2 regions of the Deinococcus aquiradiocola genome follow, and region 2 is predicted to be linked to the other one. Evidence: riboswitches for the same ligand, from Rfam matches in the RefSeq annotation. Region 2 holds a riboswitch; the other holds the start of a gene.

Region 1 (7,555 bases), on a different contig from region 2:
GCGAAGGCCGACGTGTACGCCAGCGCCAACGACGCCCAGTACACCCCCCTCGTCACCAGAGGGCTGGTGGCTCCGGGGCAGGCCTTCGTCCGCAACAAGCTCACCCTCATCGTCCCGAAGAGCAACGCCTCGCTGCGCACCCTGAACGACCTCACGAAACCGGGCCTGAAGCTGGTCCTCGCCGACAGGACCGTCCCGGTCGGCGACTACACCCGCCGCATGCTGACGGCCATCGACAGGTCCGGCACGTACGGCCGGGACTTCTCCGCCCGCGTCCTGAAGAACGTCGTCAGCGAGGAGACCAACGTCCGGCAGGTCGCCCTCAAGGTGCAGCTCGGCGAGGCGGACGCCGCCGTCGTGTACGCCACCGACGTGACGCCCACCCTGAAGCCCCTCGTGCGCGCGATCGCCCTCCCCACCCGTTTCAACCAGAACGCCAGCTACCCCATCGGCGTCCTCAAGGGCACCGCCAGTCCCGAGGCGGCGCAGGCCTTCGTGACGTACGTGCAGTCGCCCGCCGGGCAGAAGATCCTCAGGAAGTGGGGCTTCCTCAGCCTGCAATGACGCGCCCGCACGGACACCCGCACCGTTGAGCACCCCGGCCCGCCCGTCCGTCCGGCACGCGCCGCACGCCCTGCCCGTGCTGCTGAGCGTGCTGATGGCGGCGTTCCTGCTGACACCGACGCTGGTGCTGCTGCACGCCGGACTCGGCCCGCGGTTCGTGCCGACCCTGCAGAGTCCCGCCGTGCAGGACGCCCTGCGCGTGAGCCTCGTCACGACGGGCGTCACGCTGCTCCTCACGGTGCTGCTCGTGACGCCCGTCGCGTACCTGCTCGCCCGGTTCCGCTTCCCGGGCCGCACCCTGCTCGACACGCTGCTCGATTTGCCCATCGTGCTGCCGCCCGTCGTGGCAGGCGTCGGCCTGCTCCTCACCTTCGGCCGGACCGGGCTGCTCGGCGCGCCCCTGCACCTGGCGGGCGTGGACCTCGCCTTCTCCCCCGCGGCGGTCGTGATGGCGCAGCTGTTCACGTCCGCGCCCTTCTACCTGCGGACCGCGAAGGCGGGCTTCGGGGCGGTGGACCGCGACGCGGAAGGGGCGGCGCGCACGGACGGCGCGGACGGGTGGGCGGTGTTCCGGCTCATCACGTGGCCGCTCGCGTTTCCCTTCCTGCTGGAGGGTCTGGTCCTGACGTGGGCGCGCGCACTGGGGGAATTCGGGGCGACCGTGCTGTTCGCCGGATCGCTGCAGGGCCGCACGCGCACCGTCACGCTCGCCATCTACTCGGCCCTGGAGTCGGACCTCGCGCCCGCGCTGGTGCTGTCGGCCGTGATGGTGCTGCTGTCCTTCACGGTGCTCGTCACGGTGAGGCTCCTCGCCGCGCGCCGGGGCGACCCCGACTGAACGGCCGGTAACGGGAACGTAATGGTGCAGGGCGAGCGTGAGGGCGTGCATCCTGACTCCCCGGCCCGCCCACCCATCACATCCCCAGACCATCAGCGGGCAGACGATCAGCAGACCGCCCGGCCTGACCGCACCCCCATCCCGCCCGTGATCCAGGGAGGGATGGGGGTGGGCGTGTCCGGCTGGCCGCTCGCACGGGCCGTGTCGCGGGCCGGTCAGCTGGGCGTCGTGTCGGCCACGTGCCTGGACACCGTGATGGTCCGGCGACTGCAGGACGGCGATCCGGGCGGTCACACCCGGCGCGCCCTGGCACACTTCCCGAGTCAGGATGCGGTGCGGGAGGTGCTCGACCGGTACTTCCTGCCGGGAGGCCGGGCGGCGGGGCAGCCGTACCGGCGCGTGCCGCTGCCCGGCGTGCCACTGCAGCCGGAGAACGAGCGTCTGACGGTCATGGCGAACTTCGTGGAGGTGTGGCTGGCCCGTGAGGGGCACGGCGGCACGGTCGGCGTGAACCTCCTCACCAAGGTTCAGCTGCAGACCCTGCCGGGCCTGTACGGCGCGGTCCTGGCGGGCGTGCACGTCGTGCTGATGGGAGCAGGCATCCCGCGCGACGTGCCGCAGGTCCTCGACCGCTTCGCGGCGGGACAGGCGGCGACCCTGCGGCTAGACGTGACGGGCGCGGCCGCCCCGACCGTCCTGACCTTCGATCCGGCGTCCCTGGGCCTGGAGGGCGTACCGCTCGCGCGTCCGGCCTTCCTGCCGGTCGTGTCGTCGAACGTGCTGGCGGCCATGCTGGCCCGGCGCGGCGAGGGGGCCGTGCAGGGCTTCGTGGTGGAGGGCCCCACGGCGGGCGGGCACAGCGCCCCCCCGCGCGGGGACCGCGCCCTCGACGAACGGGGCGAACCGCGCTACGGCCCGAAAGACGAGGTGGACCTGCAGGCCCTCGCGGCGCTCGGCCTGCCGTTCTGGCTGGCGGGCGGGACGGGCTCGCCGGAAGCGCTGCGGGACGCGTGGGCGCGCGGCGCGGCAGGTGTGCAGGTGGGCACGCTGTTCGCGTACTGTGAGGAGTCCGGCCTGCGCGCGGACCTGCGCGACCGGGCGCTGCGGGGCGCTCGGCGCGGTGAGCTGCGCGTACGGACGGACCCGCACGCGTCCCCGACCGGCTTTCCCTTTAAGGTGGTGATGCTGCCCGGCACGCTCGCCGACCCGGACGTGTACGCGGCCCGCACGCGCCGCTGCGACCTGGGGTACCTGCGCGAGAGTTACGCCCGGCCGGACGGCCTCGTGGGATTCCGCTGCCCGGCCGAACCGGTCGGGGAGTACACCCGCAAGGGGGGCCGGGCGGAGGACACGCGGGGCCGCATGTGCCTGTGCAACGCGCTGCTGGCCGACGTGGGCCTGGGGCAGACGCAGCCACAGGGACCGGAGCCCGCGCTGCTCACGAGCGGCGACGACCTGCGCAGCGCAGGCCGCTGGCCGCACGGACAGGTCCCGGATTCCGGGCCGGGGCAGGACACCTCCGGGTACGCCGCCCTGGACGCCCTCCGGTACCTGCTCGACTGAGCCCCGGCCCTGGAAGTCCCGGACTGGAGACACTGGACCCGCCCGCCTTCCCCACAGAACGGATTGCAGACGGGACGTGCGCGTCCTGCTCAGGGTTCGGGGCGTGCCGTCCCTTTCAGCCGCGGCTGGAGGGGACACGCCGTGACCGCAGGTTCGCCAGGACGAACAGGCCCAGCACGATGCCGGACAGCCAGTACCCGAGGGTGGACGTGTCGAGCGTGCCGAGTGGGGCGAGCCACGCGCCGAGCGCCGTGAAGTGCGCCCCCACCCATCCGGCGAGCGTGACCGCGCCGATCACCAGGGCGAGTCCGCCGGACAGGCCGGTCACGATGAGGTTGTACCCGCGCCGCGCGCGGGGGTGTTCGAGCGCCCAGGCGTAGGCGTGCGTCATGGCCGCGCCGTCCAGCGTGTCGAGGAGCGTCATGCCGGACGCGAACAGCAGCGGCAGGCTCAGCACGGACGCGAGGCTCAGGCCCTGCTGTGACGCGCTGCCCGCCAGGCCGAGCAGGGCGACTTCGGTGGCGGTGTCGAAGCCCAGGCCCATCAGGAAACCGAGCGGCAGGACCTGCCACTGCCGGTTCACCATGCGCGTCATGGGCGCGATCAGGCGCGCGAGCAGCCCGCCGTGCGAGTGGTGCTGCTCGTGCCCGCGCCACACGCGCGGCAGCGACGCGAGGTTCACGGCGGCGACCGTGAGGAGGTACGCGCCCGCCACGAGCGGACCCACCCACCCGCCGAAGGTTTCCAGCTGGGCCTGCCGGCCGATCAGGGCCTTGCCGACGACGGCGGCCACGGCGGACAGGGCGAACACCACGCCGGAGTGCCCCAGCCCGAAGTACAGGCCCGTGCCGTGCGCGGGACGGCCGAGCAGCAGGAGTTTGCGGACGGTGTTGTCGATGACGGCGATGTGGTCGGCGTCCCAGGCGTGACGCAGGCCGAACAGGTACGCGGTGACGCCCACGCCCCACAGCAGCGGCGCGTGCAGGGCGGCAGGCACCCACAGCAGCAGGGCCAGCAGGTGCAGGGCCAGCACGACGCTCAGGTACGGGAGGCTGTGGCGGGCGCTGCGGGCGAGCGGCATCCGGAGGGCGGAGGGGTGCGGGTGGTTCGGGTCGGGGTGATGCATGACGGCTCCTGACGGTGGGGCGCGGCAGCAGAGCCGGTGCTCGACTGCCCCTGGCGCGGGGGCGGAGCGCCCTTGCGGGGCGCGTGGCGGCGAGTGAGCGACCGGACTGTGACCGTGGCGCGACCGTGCCGGACTGAACCTGACGTGCAGGCGTGACCGGACTTCCCTCTGTTCTCGCTGGGTCCGGCCGCTGGGGCGCGGGACCGTCCGTGAGTGTACACAGCTTTTCGTTTGCTATGCTCGGGCAGCCTGGTGCCCGAGTCGCCGTGCCCGTGTGGGCGCACCATAGACCGGGCTTAAAGTGGGGAAGTCCGGTGTGAGTCCGGCGCTGTTCCGCAACGGTGTGGTCTGGACCTGACAAGCGTCCCGCCCGAGCCCGAATGCCTGCCAGGTCCGCCCCCGTGTGGGGGCACCTCTCGCTGAAAGGGGGACCCGCCGTGAACCTGTCTCTTGCCGTCCTGCCGTATCCCGGCATCTTCCCTCGCCCTGTTCGCCGTGCGGTGCGCCCGTGACTGAGGGTCAGGGCGCGGCCCTGCACCGCCAGAAGGTCACGCGTGCCGACGGCCGCACCGTGAACATCGTGCAGCGGCGCGGTCACCTGTCGTACTGCTATTCCGGCTGCTGCTGCGGTCACACGGACCGCGGGTACGCGCCGCTGCCGGTGGACGCGTACAAGAACGAATGGGTGTCGCGCCGCCTGAGGAATCAGGTGCACCTGACGCGGGCGGGCTGCCTGGGGCCGTGCACGCTCGCGAACGTGGCGTCGCTGGTGTTCGACGGGCGCAGCGTGTGGTTCCACAGCGTGAACACCGAGTGGCAGGTGGGCCTGATCTACGACTACATCGAGAGCATGATCGCCGCCGACCGCTTCCTGGTGCCGCCGCCGGACCTGTCGGAGTACGTCTTCAACTTCTACGACTGGGAGTACCGCGCGCCGCAGGAGGACGCGGCGGCGCCCGTCCCGGCGGAGCAGGCGGACCTGTCGGGGATCGCGGTGCTGTCGCACGCGGACACGGACCTGCTCGCCCTGAGCCGGGCGCGCGAGGAGTTCCCGCCCGGCTTCCCGGCGCTGTTCACGCACCCGCTGCAGCGGGTACGGACGCCGGAAGCGATGCAGCTGCTGCTGGACGGCGAGCTGGGCCGCGCGGCCGTCGTGGTGCTGCGCGTGCACGGGTCGCTTTCGGGCCTGCCGGGGTTCGCGGCGCTGCAGGCGCATGCCCGCGCGCGCGGGCAGCATCTCGCGGTGGTGAGCGGCGTCGGCGAACTCGACCCGGAGTTCGCGCGGGCCGGGAACGTGCCGCTCGACGTGCTGGAGACGCTGACGCTGGCGTTCATGCACGGCGGTCCCGGCAACCTCGCGCAGGGCCTGCGCGCCCTGTCGGACCGGACGCTGCTCACGGCCTTCGGGAGCGAAGCGGCGCGCGTCACGCCGGAGCACGGCGTGTACCTGCCCGCGCTGGACGGCGCGACGCTGGAAGACTGGGCGCGTCAGGCGACGCCGGGACGGCCCACGGTGGGCGTGCTCTTCTACCGCGCGCACCTGCTGAGCGGCAACACGGCCTTCGTGGACGTGCTGCTGGACGCGCTGGACGCGGCAGGCGTGAACGCGCTCGCGGTGTTCACGTCGAGCCTCAAGGCGCAGGAGGACGGCTTCCCGCTGGCGCTCGCACCGATGCTGGGCCGGGTGGACGCGCTCGTCAGCACGCTGTCGTTCGCGCTGGGCGACGTGAACGCGGGCGGGGTGACGCTGTCGGGCGGGAACGTCACGGCGCTCGAACGGCTGGGCGTGCCGGTGATCCAGGCGGTCGCGAGCGGCATGGCGCGCGGCGCGTGGGCACTGTCGAGCCGTGGCCTGAACCCGCTGGACACCGCCATGAACGTCGCCATCCCGGAGTTCGACGGGCGGATCGTGACGGTCCCGCTGTCCTTCAAGGAGTCCACGCCGGACGGCGTGGTGTACGTGCCGGACGCGGAGCGCGCGGCGCGCGTGGCGGGCATCGCGGCGCGGCAGGCGGAGTTGCGGCACCTGCCGAACACGGACAAGCGGGTGGCGTTCGTGTTCACGAATTCCGGCGCGAAGGCCGCGTCGGTCGGGAACGCGGTGGGGCTCGACGCGCCCGCCAGCCTGCTGAACCTGCTGCGCGCCATGAAGGGCCGCGGTTACCGCCTGCCGGACCTGCCCGCGCACAGCGACACGCTGATGCACGACCTGCTGTCGCGCGGCACGTACGACGACGCGCACCCGCTCGATCCGGCCCGCGCGTACCGGTACGGCCGGGCCGAGTACCTGAAGTGGCACCGGTCCCTGCCGGACGCGCCCCGGCAGCGCATGAACGACCAGTGGGGCGAGGCGCTCGCGCTCGGGCCGAGCGTCCGGGCGGGCCGGTCACGCATCGACCGCAAGCTCGTGGCGGGCACGCCCGTCCCGGCCGGACTGACGGAACCGTGGGGGGACGCGCAGCACCACCACTTCGCGGCGATGGAGCTCGGGAACGCGCTCGTGGCGCTGCAGCCCCCGCGCGGGTACGGCATGGACCCGGACGCCATCTACCACCAGCCGGACCTGCCGCCCACGCATCACTACGCGGCCTTCTACCGCTGGCTGACCTCGCCGCGCAGCGAGGGCGGGTGGGGCGCGCACGCCGTCGTGCACGTCGGCAAGCACGGCACGCTGGAGTGGCTGCCCGGCAAGGGCGTCGGCCTGTCCCGCGAGTGCTTCCCGGACCTGCTGCTCACCGACACGCCGCTCGTGTACCCCTTCATCGTGAACGATCCCGGCGAGGGCTCGCAGGCGAAACGCCGGGCGCACGCGGTGGTGGTGGATCACCTGACGCCGCCCATGACGAGCGCCGAGACGTACGGGCCGCTCAGCGAACTGAACGCGCTCGTGAACGAGTACTACGCCGTCGAGAAGCTCGACCCCGGCAAGCTGCCGCTGCTGCAGGGCCAGATCTGGGACCTGATCCGCGAGACGAACCTGCAGGCGGACCTCGACCTGAAAGGCATGCTGAGCGCCGACCACGGCGACCACAAGCACGAGTGGGACGACGAACTCACGCCGGAGGGCGTGCCGGTCACGCTGGCCGAGATGGACGGCAGCGGCGTCGCGCACCTGCTCGAAGACCTGGACGGGTACCTGTGCGAACTGGGCCTCGCGCAGATCCGGGACGGGCTGCACGTGCTGGGGCAGATGCCGCCCCTGCCGGACATGCTGCGCGCCCTGACGCGCCTCCCGAACGCGGGCGTGCCGGGCCTGCAGGCGTCGCTCGCGTCGGCGTTCGGCTTCGAGCTCGCGGCGCTGCTCGCGCGGCCCGGCGAGCGCCTCCCCGCGCCCGCAGACGTGCGCGGCGTGACGTGCCACGCGCACGCGGACGTGCTGGAACGCCTGGACGCCCTGAGCCTGGACCTCATGGCGCGCCTGGAAGAAGACGGCTTCCTGCCGGGCCGCGCGGACGACGCGCAGC
Region 2 (7,555 bases):
CGACGGTGCGTTCCTCGTCGCCGAGCTGCACGGTGAGTTTCAGGAGCTTGTCGGCCTTCTCGACCGCTTCGGCGGCGAGGACGAGGGCGACGCGCAGGTCGATGCGCGCGAAGTCGTCGATGCTGATCTCGGGCGTGGTGGGGGCGGGGGCGGGCGTCGCGTCGGGCGCGGCGGGGGCGCTCGCCTCGGCGGCAGGCGCGGCGGCGGGTCTGGCGGGGCTGGCGGTGTCGGTGGTGTTGGGGGTCATGGTGGGGGTCTCTTTCGGTTCGGGTTTCGGGAACAGGACGGGGCCGGGCTTCACGACGGTCCCGGCGGGAATCAGGCCCCACGCGGCTTCCAGGCGGTAATTCTGGCCGTTCAGGCCGAGCTGTTCACGCAGGGCGGCGGCTTTGGAGGGGATCGCGGCTTCCAGCAGGACGCTCGCGACGCGCAGGCCCTCGACGGCCGTGTACAGCACGGTGTCGAGCTGCGCGGCGGTGTCGGAGGACTTGGCGAGGTCCCAGGGGCGGCTCTCGGCGATGTAGCGGTTGAGGTCGCGCACGAACTCCATTGCCGCTTCGAGCGCCATGTTGACCTTGAGGCTGCGGGCGAGGTCCAGCACGCGGTCCGGCAGGGCACGCGCGGCCGCCTCGATGCCGCGCTCGCGTTCACCGAGCGGGCCGGGGGCGGGCAGGACGCCCGCGCGGTACTTCTGGACCATGCTGAGCGTGCGGGACAGCAGGTTGCCGAGGTCGTTGGCGAGGTCGGCGTTCAGGCGCGCGACGAGGATGCCTTCACCGTAGGGGCTGTCCGCGCCGAGGTTCGTTTCGCGCAGCAGGGTGTAGCGGACGGCGTCCGCGCCGTAGGTGTTCAGCAGTTCGACCGGGTCGATGGCGTTCCCGAGGCTCTTGCCCATCTTGCGGCCGTCCTCGGCCATGATGTGCGCGTGCACCACGAGCCGCTCGTACAGCGGGAGGCCCGCCGCTTTCAGCATGGTGGGCCAGAAGATCGCGTGCGGCTTGAGGATGTCCTTGCCGATGACGTGCCACGCGTGCCGGAACAGGTCCGGCTGGCCCTTGCTGGCCGGGCCGGACAGGTAGTTCAGGAGCGCGTCGAACCACACGTACGTGACGTGGTCACTGTCCCACGGCAGTTCGATGCCCCACGGGACGCGGCTCTTGGGGCGGCTGATGCTGAGGTCCCCGATGGGTTCGCGCAGCATTTCCAGCACCTCGTTGCGGTACCCGCTCGGCTGGATGAAGTCCGGGTTGGCCTGCAGGTGCTCCAGCAGCCACGCCTGGTACTTCTCCATGCGGAAGAAGTAGTTCGCTTCGCGCCGCAGTTCGGGCGGGGCGTTGTCGCCGGGGTAGATGCCGTTCACGAGTTCCTTCTCGGTGACGTAGCGTTCCGCGCCGACGCTGTACAGGCCCTCGTACTCGGCGTAGTAGATGTCGCCGCTCTCGTGCACGCGGCTCAGGACGTCCTGCACGTACTTCTTGTGGCGGACCTCGGTGGTGCGCACGAAGTCGTCGTAGCTGATCTCCAGGCGGTCCCAGAGGCCCTTGAAGGCCGTCTGGCTGAGGTCGTCCACGAAGCGTTGCGGGGTCTGTCCGGCCTTGGCGGCGGCCTTGGCGATCTTCTCGCCGTGCTCGTCGGTGCCGGTCTGGAAGTACGTGGCGTACCCGGCGAGGCGGTGGTAGCGGGCGAGCGTGTCGGTCAGGATCTTCTCGAAGACGTGCCCGATGTGCGGCACGCCGTTCGCGTAATCGATGGCGGTCGTGATGTAGAAGGGTTCGTTCGTGTGGGTCATCGGGGGTGGTCCTCCGTGCGGGGTGGCCTGGGCGGTGCGGCATAAAAAACGGGCGCATGTCGGAGCGCCCTGGGCGGAACCTGTGGGGTCACGCGCCTGGGGGCATTCGCGTCATCATTCGCCTGCTGGCCGCTTGGCGCTTCATCCCTTCACTTTAACATGCGGGCCTGCGGGCGCGCGCCAGCCGTGCAGGCAGGCGGGGCACGGTGCCGGGGGCTGTACGGGGCTGTATGGTCCAGGGCTGTACGGTCCAGGGCTGTGCGGGTGGGGGCGGGCCGCTATCATCGGCGCGAATGAAGGCCCCCGAGTCTCCCCTGCTCACGCACGTCGTGCGTCCCGCGCACCTGGCGCTCACGTTCCTGACGACCTTCCCGCTCCCGCACGTGCTGGAGGTGCGGGACGGGGAGTTCGCGCGGGCGAGCGGGTTCTACCCGCTGGCGGGCTGGGCGGTGGGGGCGCTGGCGGCGGCCCTGCTGTGGCTGCCGCTGCCGCTGCCGGAGGGCGTGCGTGCGGCGCTGGTGCTGGCGGGCTGGCTGGCCGCGACGGGCCTGCTGCACTTCGACGGGCTGGTGGACACGTCGGACGCGGTGTTCGCCATGAAGTCCCCGGAGCGGCGCCTGGAGATCCTGCGGGACGTGCATGTGGGCGCGTTCGGGCTGGCGACGGGCGCGCTCGTGCTGCTCGCGTGGTGGAGTGCGCTGGGCGCGGTGCGGCCGCTGGAGGTGCTGGCGGCGGCGGTGCTGGCGCGCACGGTGCTGCTCGCCCCGATGAACCTCTTCCCGGCGGCGCGCGTGGATTCGCTGGGCGCACGGTCCCGCGAGGGGCACTGGCCGGTCGCGCTGCTGCTGGCGGCCCCGCTGCTGCTGCTGCCGCTCGGGCCGGTGCGGGTGCTGGTGGCGGCCGCGTCGGCGCTGGTGGCGGCGCTGCTCGTCGCTCGGTTCTGCGCGTCGCGGCTGGGCGGCGGCATCAATGGCGACGTGTACGGCGCGTGCGTGGTGGCGGCGGAGGTGGCGGTGCTGCTGTCGTTCGCGTGGGGGCGGTAGGTGCTGGACCTGTACGTGGTGCGGCACGCGGCGACCGTCCCGAACGCCGAGCGCCGCTACCCGCGCCCCGGCGAGGACGCGCCGCTCAGCAGGGACGGTGAGCGGCAGGCGGCCGCGCTGCGCCTGCCGCGCGCAGGAACGGTGTACGTGTCGCCCGCGCGGCGCTGCCTGCAGACGGCGGCCCTGGCGGGCTGCGGGGACGTGCGGGTGACGGGAGAGCTGCGCGAGGCGGAGTTCGGGGTGATGGCGGGCCACACCTGGGCGGAACTGGAGGCGCGGTACGGCGCGGCCCCGGCCCGCTGGACGACGGCCCTCGGGGACCCGCGCGGCACGGACGGCCCGCCCGGCGGGGAGAGCGGCGCGGCCTTCCACGCCCGCGTGCAGGGCTGGCTGGACACCCTGCCGCCCACCGGGACGGCCGTGGCCTTCACGCACCTGGGGCCGCTGCTCGCCGTGCTGCGGCTCACGGTGGGCCTGCTCGCGGCCGAAGCGCCGACCGGCACGGCCGCGCACCTGCGGAGGGCCGGGACCGCGTGGTGGCTGGTGTCGCTCGCGCCGGGCACGTGACGCGCTCCGCGCCGGAAGCATGACGCGCTCTGCGCCGGAAGCGTGACGCGGAAGGTGCCGGGCGCGGACGCGTGCTACCCTCCGTGTACCTGAAGCCCGCCTCGCGGGACTGGAACGCGGCCCGAAGGCCCGCCAGTTGGGGAAGTCCGGTGAGATTCCGGCGCTGTTCCGCAGCGGTATTGGCGCCTCGCGCCTCAGCCCGAATGCCAGTCAGGCCGGGCCGTCCACCCAGGACGGCCACCTCTCGTACACAGGGGGATTCGGGGGAACTGGACCTGTCATGCCGCGTCCGCCCTGGCCCACGCCCGGGCGGTTTTTCGTGCGCCGTCCGGGCGAGCATCCACGCACGCCGGAGTCCATCATGTCCACCCGCACCATCCTTAACCCCCGCCCGCTGCCCGTACGCACGGCCGCGCTCGCGGCCACGCTGCTGCTCGGCGCGGCGCACGCCACGCACTACCCGCTGACCGTCACGGACGACCTGGGCCGCAAGGTCACGCTCACGCACGCCCCGAAACGCATCGTGGCGATGCTGCCCAGCCACACCGAGACGCTCTTCGCGATCGGGGCGGGCGCGCAGCTCGTCGGGGTGGACAGGTTCAGCAACTACCCGAAGGCCGAGACGGCCGCCCTCCCGAAGGTGGGGAGCGCGTACGCGCCCAGCCTGGAAGCGATCATCGCGCTGAAGCCGGACCTGGTGCTGGCGGACGAGTCGGGCGGGTCGCGCCTCACCGAGAAGCTCGCGGCGGCGGGCCTGAACGTGTACGGCGGGACGGCGCAGTCGTACACCGAGGTCTTCCAGAAGATCGCGGTGCTGGGTCAGCTCACGAACCACGAGGCGGGCGCGACGCGGCTCATCACGTCCATGCGCACCGACCTGAACGCGACGACGGCGGCGCTGCGCGGCGTGCCGAAGGTCAGCGCGTACTACGAGGTGTCGCCCGCGCCGTACTCGGTGGGGCCGGACAGTTTCATCGGGGTGCTGCTGCAGAAGGCGGGCGGCATGAACGTCGTGCCGGGCGGCCTGGGCGACTTCCCGAAGATCTCGCCGGAACTGGTCGTCAAGGCGAACCCGTCCGTGATGATCGGTCTGACCGTGCAGGACGCGCGGAACCGTCCCGGCTGGGCGTCGCTGCAGGCCGTGAACGCGGGCCGGGTGTACCAGCCGACGCCGGAGGAGATCGACGCCCTGTCGCGTCCCGGTCCGCGCCTCCCGGTGGCCCTGAGGGTCCTGGCGCGCCTGCTGCACCCGGAGCGCTTCTGATGCCCGACGAAGGCACCGCTCCTCTGATGCCCGACGAAGGCAACGCCCCAACGCCCGACGGGGACACCGCGCAGCGGCGCGAGGAGGCCATGGCGCAGCTCACCGCGCAGCGCGACGCGCACCGCAAGCGGGACGGCCTGACGCGCGGACGGCGGGGCCTCGTGATCGTGAACACCGGGAACGGCAAGGGCAAGACGACCGCCGCGCTTGGTCTGATGCTGCGAGCGCACGGGCGCGGGCTGCGCGTCAAGCTGTTCCAGTTCATCAAGCACGAAAACGCGAAGTTCGGGGAGCACCGCTCGCTGGAGGCGCTCGGCGTGCCGTTCGCGGGGCTGGGCGACGGGTTCACGTGGCGCTCGCAGGACCTGGAGAACAGCGCGGCGATGGCGGCGGCCGGGTGGGCGCTCGCGCGGGACGCGATCCTGAGCGGCGAGCACGACATGGTGGTGCTGGACGAGTTCACGTACGCTCTGAAGTACGGCTGGGTCGCGTGGAGCGACGTGCAGGCGGCCCTGGACGCGCGTGACGAGGGCGTGCACGTCGTCGTGACGGGGCGCGGGGCGCTGCCGGAACTGGTGTCGTACGCGGACACCGTGACCGAGATGCAGCCGGTGAAGCACGCCTACGAGGCAGGCATCGGCGCGCAGGCGGGCATCGAGCACTGATGCGCCTCCCGCGCTCCTCCCGGCGCGTGCTGCTGCTGGCACTGGCGCTCGACGCGCTGGGCGAGCCGCCCACGGCCGTCCACCCGGTCGCGTGGATGGGGTCGTTTCTCGGGCGGGCGCGGCGGGCGTGGCGGGCCGTCACGCCGGGCGCGCAACTGCTGGAGGGCGGGGCGGGCTGGGCGGCCGGTGCGGCCCTCGCGGCGGGCGCGGGCACGCTGGCCGGGCGGCTGCCGTGGCCGCTGCAGGCGGCGGTCCTCAAGACGCTCCTGAGTCGCCGTGCGCTGTTCGCGGCGGCAGGCGAGGTGTGCGCCGCACTGGAGGCCGGGAACCTGCCGGGGGCGCGGCGGCTCCTGTCGTGGCATCTCGTGAGCCGGGACACGTCGGACCTGACGGCGGGCGAGGTGGCGGCGGCCGTCATCGAGAGCGTGTCGGAGAACCTGTCGGACAGCGTGGTCGCGCCGACGGTCGCGTACCGGCTGGGCGGCCTGCCGCTCGCCGCAGCGTACAGGCTCACGAACACGGCGGACGCCATGTGGGGCTACCGCACGCCGCCGCTGGAGTTCGCGGGCAAGGTCGCGGCGCGCGCCGACGACCTGCTGAACCTGCTGCCCGCGCGCGTCACGGCCGGGTGCGCGGTGCTCGCGTGCGTGCCCGCGCGGCTGGACGGTGCGGGCGCGTGGCGGGCGTGGCGGCGGGACGCGCGCCTCACGAGCAGCCCGAACGCGGGGCACCCGATGGGCGTGTTCGCGGGGGCGCTCGGCGTGCGGCTGGAAAAGCGCGGCGTGTACGCGCTGAACGCGGCGGGCCGGGAGGCGACGGTGGACGATGTGCGGCGCGCCCTGCGTCTGGCACGCTGGACGCTGGCGTTCGCCGTACCGCTGCTGCTGGTCCCTCTGCCCCGCTGGCCGGGTGCTGGGCAAAGGCAGGGGGCCGGGCGTGCCTGAGGCGCTGCAGCCGCTGCTGGCCGGCGTCCCTCACGGCGGGCCGGGCCGGGGACCGTTCACGGGCACGGACTTCAGCGTGAACACGAACCCCTTCGGCCCGAACCCCGAGCTGCTGCGGGCCGTGCGGGACGCGGACCATGCGCATTACCCGGACCCCTCCTACGCGGCCCTGCGGGCACGACTGGCCGCGTGGCACGGCTTGACGGCGGCGGGCGTGGTGCCGTCGGTGGGCGCGTCGGAACTGCTGCACCGGGTGGCGCGCGCGTACCTGCGGCCCGGCGACCGGGTGCTGAGCGTCCTGTCGCCGTTCGGGGAGTTCGGGCGGGCGGCGGCCCTGTGCGCGGCGCACGTCACCGTGACGGACGCGGCGCAGGAAGTGGGGACAGGGCAGGCGGCGGGCGCGGTGACGCCCGGCACGCGGCTCGTGTACCTGGGGCACCCGCACAACCCGACCGGGCGTGCCCTGCCGCCAGGCGAGGTGGCGGCCCTGCAGGCGGCGTGCCGGCGGGCGGACGCGCTGCTGATCGTGGACGCGGCGTACGCGCCGTTCGTGGACCTGCCGCTGCCCGCCCCGGACGACCACACGCTGCTGCTGCACTCGCCCGGCAAGGCGCACGGCCTGGTGGGCGCGCGGCCCGCGTACGCCGTGGCGGGGACAGGCGTGGCGGCCGCCCTGCAGAACCTCGCGCCCGCGTGGGCACTGCCTGCCGGGACGGCCGCGCTGCTGCAGGCCCTGCCGGACGCGCAGGCGCACCTGCACGCGACGCTGCCGCGGGTGGCGGCCCTCGCGCGGGTCCTCGCACGGGACCTCGCGCGGCTGGGCGAGGTGGAGCACCACGGGACGCCGTACATGACGCTGCGCGTGCCGGACGCGGCGGGCGTCACGGCGGCCCTGCTGGACCGGGGCCTGAAGGTGCGGGACTGCACGAGTTACGGCGCGCCGCACCACGTGCGCGTCTCGGCACGTGGCGCGGACGAGAATGCCGCGCTCGTGTCGGCGCTCGCGGTCGTGCTGGCGGGCGCCACGTCCGGTCAGCCGTGACGGCGCCGTGCGGGAGTCGGCAGGATGGACGAAGCACGACCGGGTTCCAGGCGAGGCGCCGGGGCGCGGTTCCGTCCTCGGAACGCGCCCGGCGGAAGGCTGGGCACACGGGCGCAAAGGGAGACGCATGACGAAGCACAGGGCGAAGGCCATCATGGTGCAGGGCTGCACGAGCAACGCGGGCAAGAGTTACCTCGTGGCGGCGCTGTGCCGCGCGCTCAGCAACGAGGGCCTGCGGGTG

Evidence for each region. A riboswitch is a leader RNA that binds a small molecule or an ion and turns the genes downstream of it on or off. The one in region 2 is predicted to bind cobalamin.
Region 1: it holds a riboswitch for cobalamin, as region 2 does, so the genes downstream of both, IEY33_RS05720 (cobaltochelatase subunit CobN) here and IEY33_RS03020 (ABC transporter substrate-binding protein) in region 2, are expected to answer to the same signal.

The regions. Positions count from the first base shown of each region.
Region 1 covers NZ_BMOE01000003.1:16,562-24,116, reverse strand. The annotation lists gene modA (molybdate ABC transporter substrate-binding protein) at 1-564, shown strand, start outside; gene IEY33_RS05735 (ABC transporter permease) at 659-1,402, shown strand; gene IEY33_RS05730 (nitronate monooxygenase) at 1,577-2,965, shown strand; gene IEY33_RS05725 (HoxN/HupN/NixA family nickel/cobalt transporter) at 3,081-4,091, opposite strand; cobalamin riboswitch at 4,326-4,497, shown strand; gene IEY33_RS05720 (cobaltochelatase subunit CobN) at 4,600-7,555, shown strand, end outside.
Region 2 covers NZ_BMOE01000001.1:649,817-657,371, forward strand. The annotation lists gene metG (methionine--tRNA ligase) at 1-1,789, opposite strand, end outside; gene IEY33_RS03010 (adenosylcobinamide-GDP ribazoletransferase) at 2,083-2,832, shown strand; gene IEY33_RS03015 (histidine phosphatase family protein) at 2,833-3,399, shown strand; adenosylcobalamin-variant (AdoCbl-variant) riboswitch at 3,526-3,616, shown strand; gene IEY33_RS03020 (ABC transporter substrate-binding protein) at 3,761-4,663, shown strand; gene cobO (cob(I)yrinic acid a,c-diamide adenosyltransferase) at 4,663-5,328, shown strand; gene cbiB (adenosylcobinamide-phosphate synthase CbiB) at 5,328-6,272, shown strand; gene IEY33_RS03035 (pyridoxal phosphate-dependent aminotransferase) at 6,265-7,314, shown strand; gene IEY33_RS03040 (cobyric acid synthase) at 7,442-7,555, shown strand, end outside.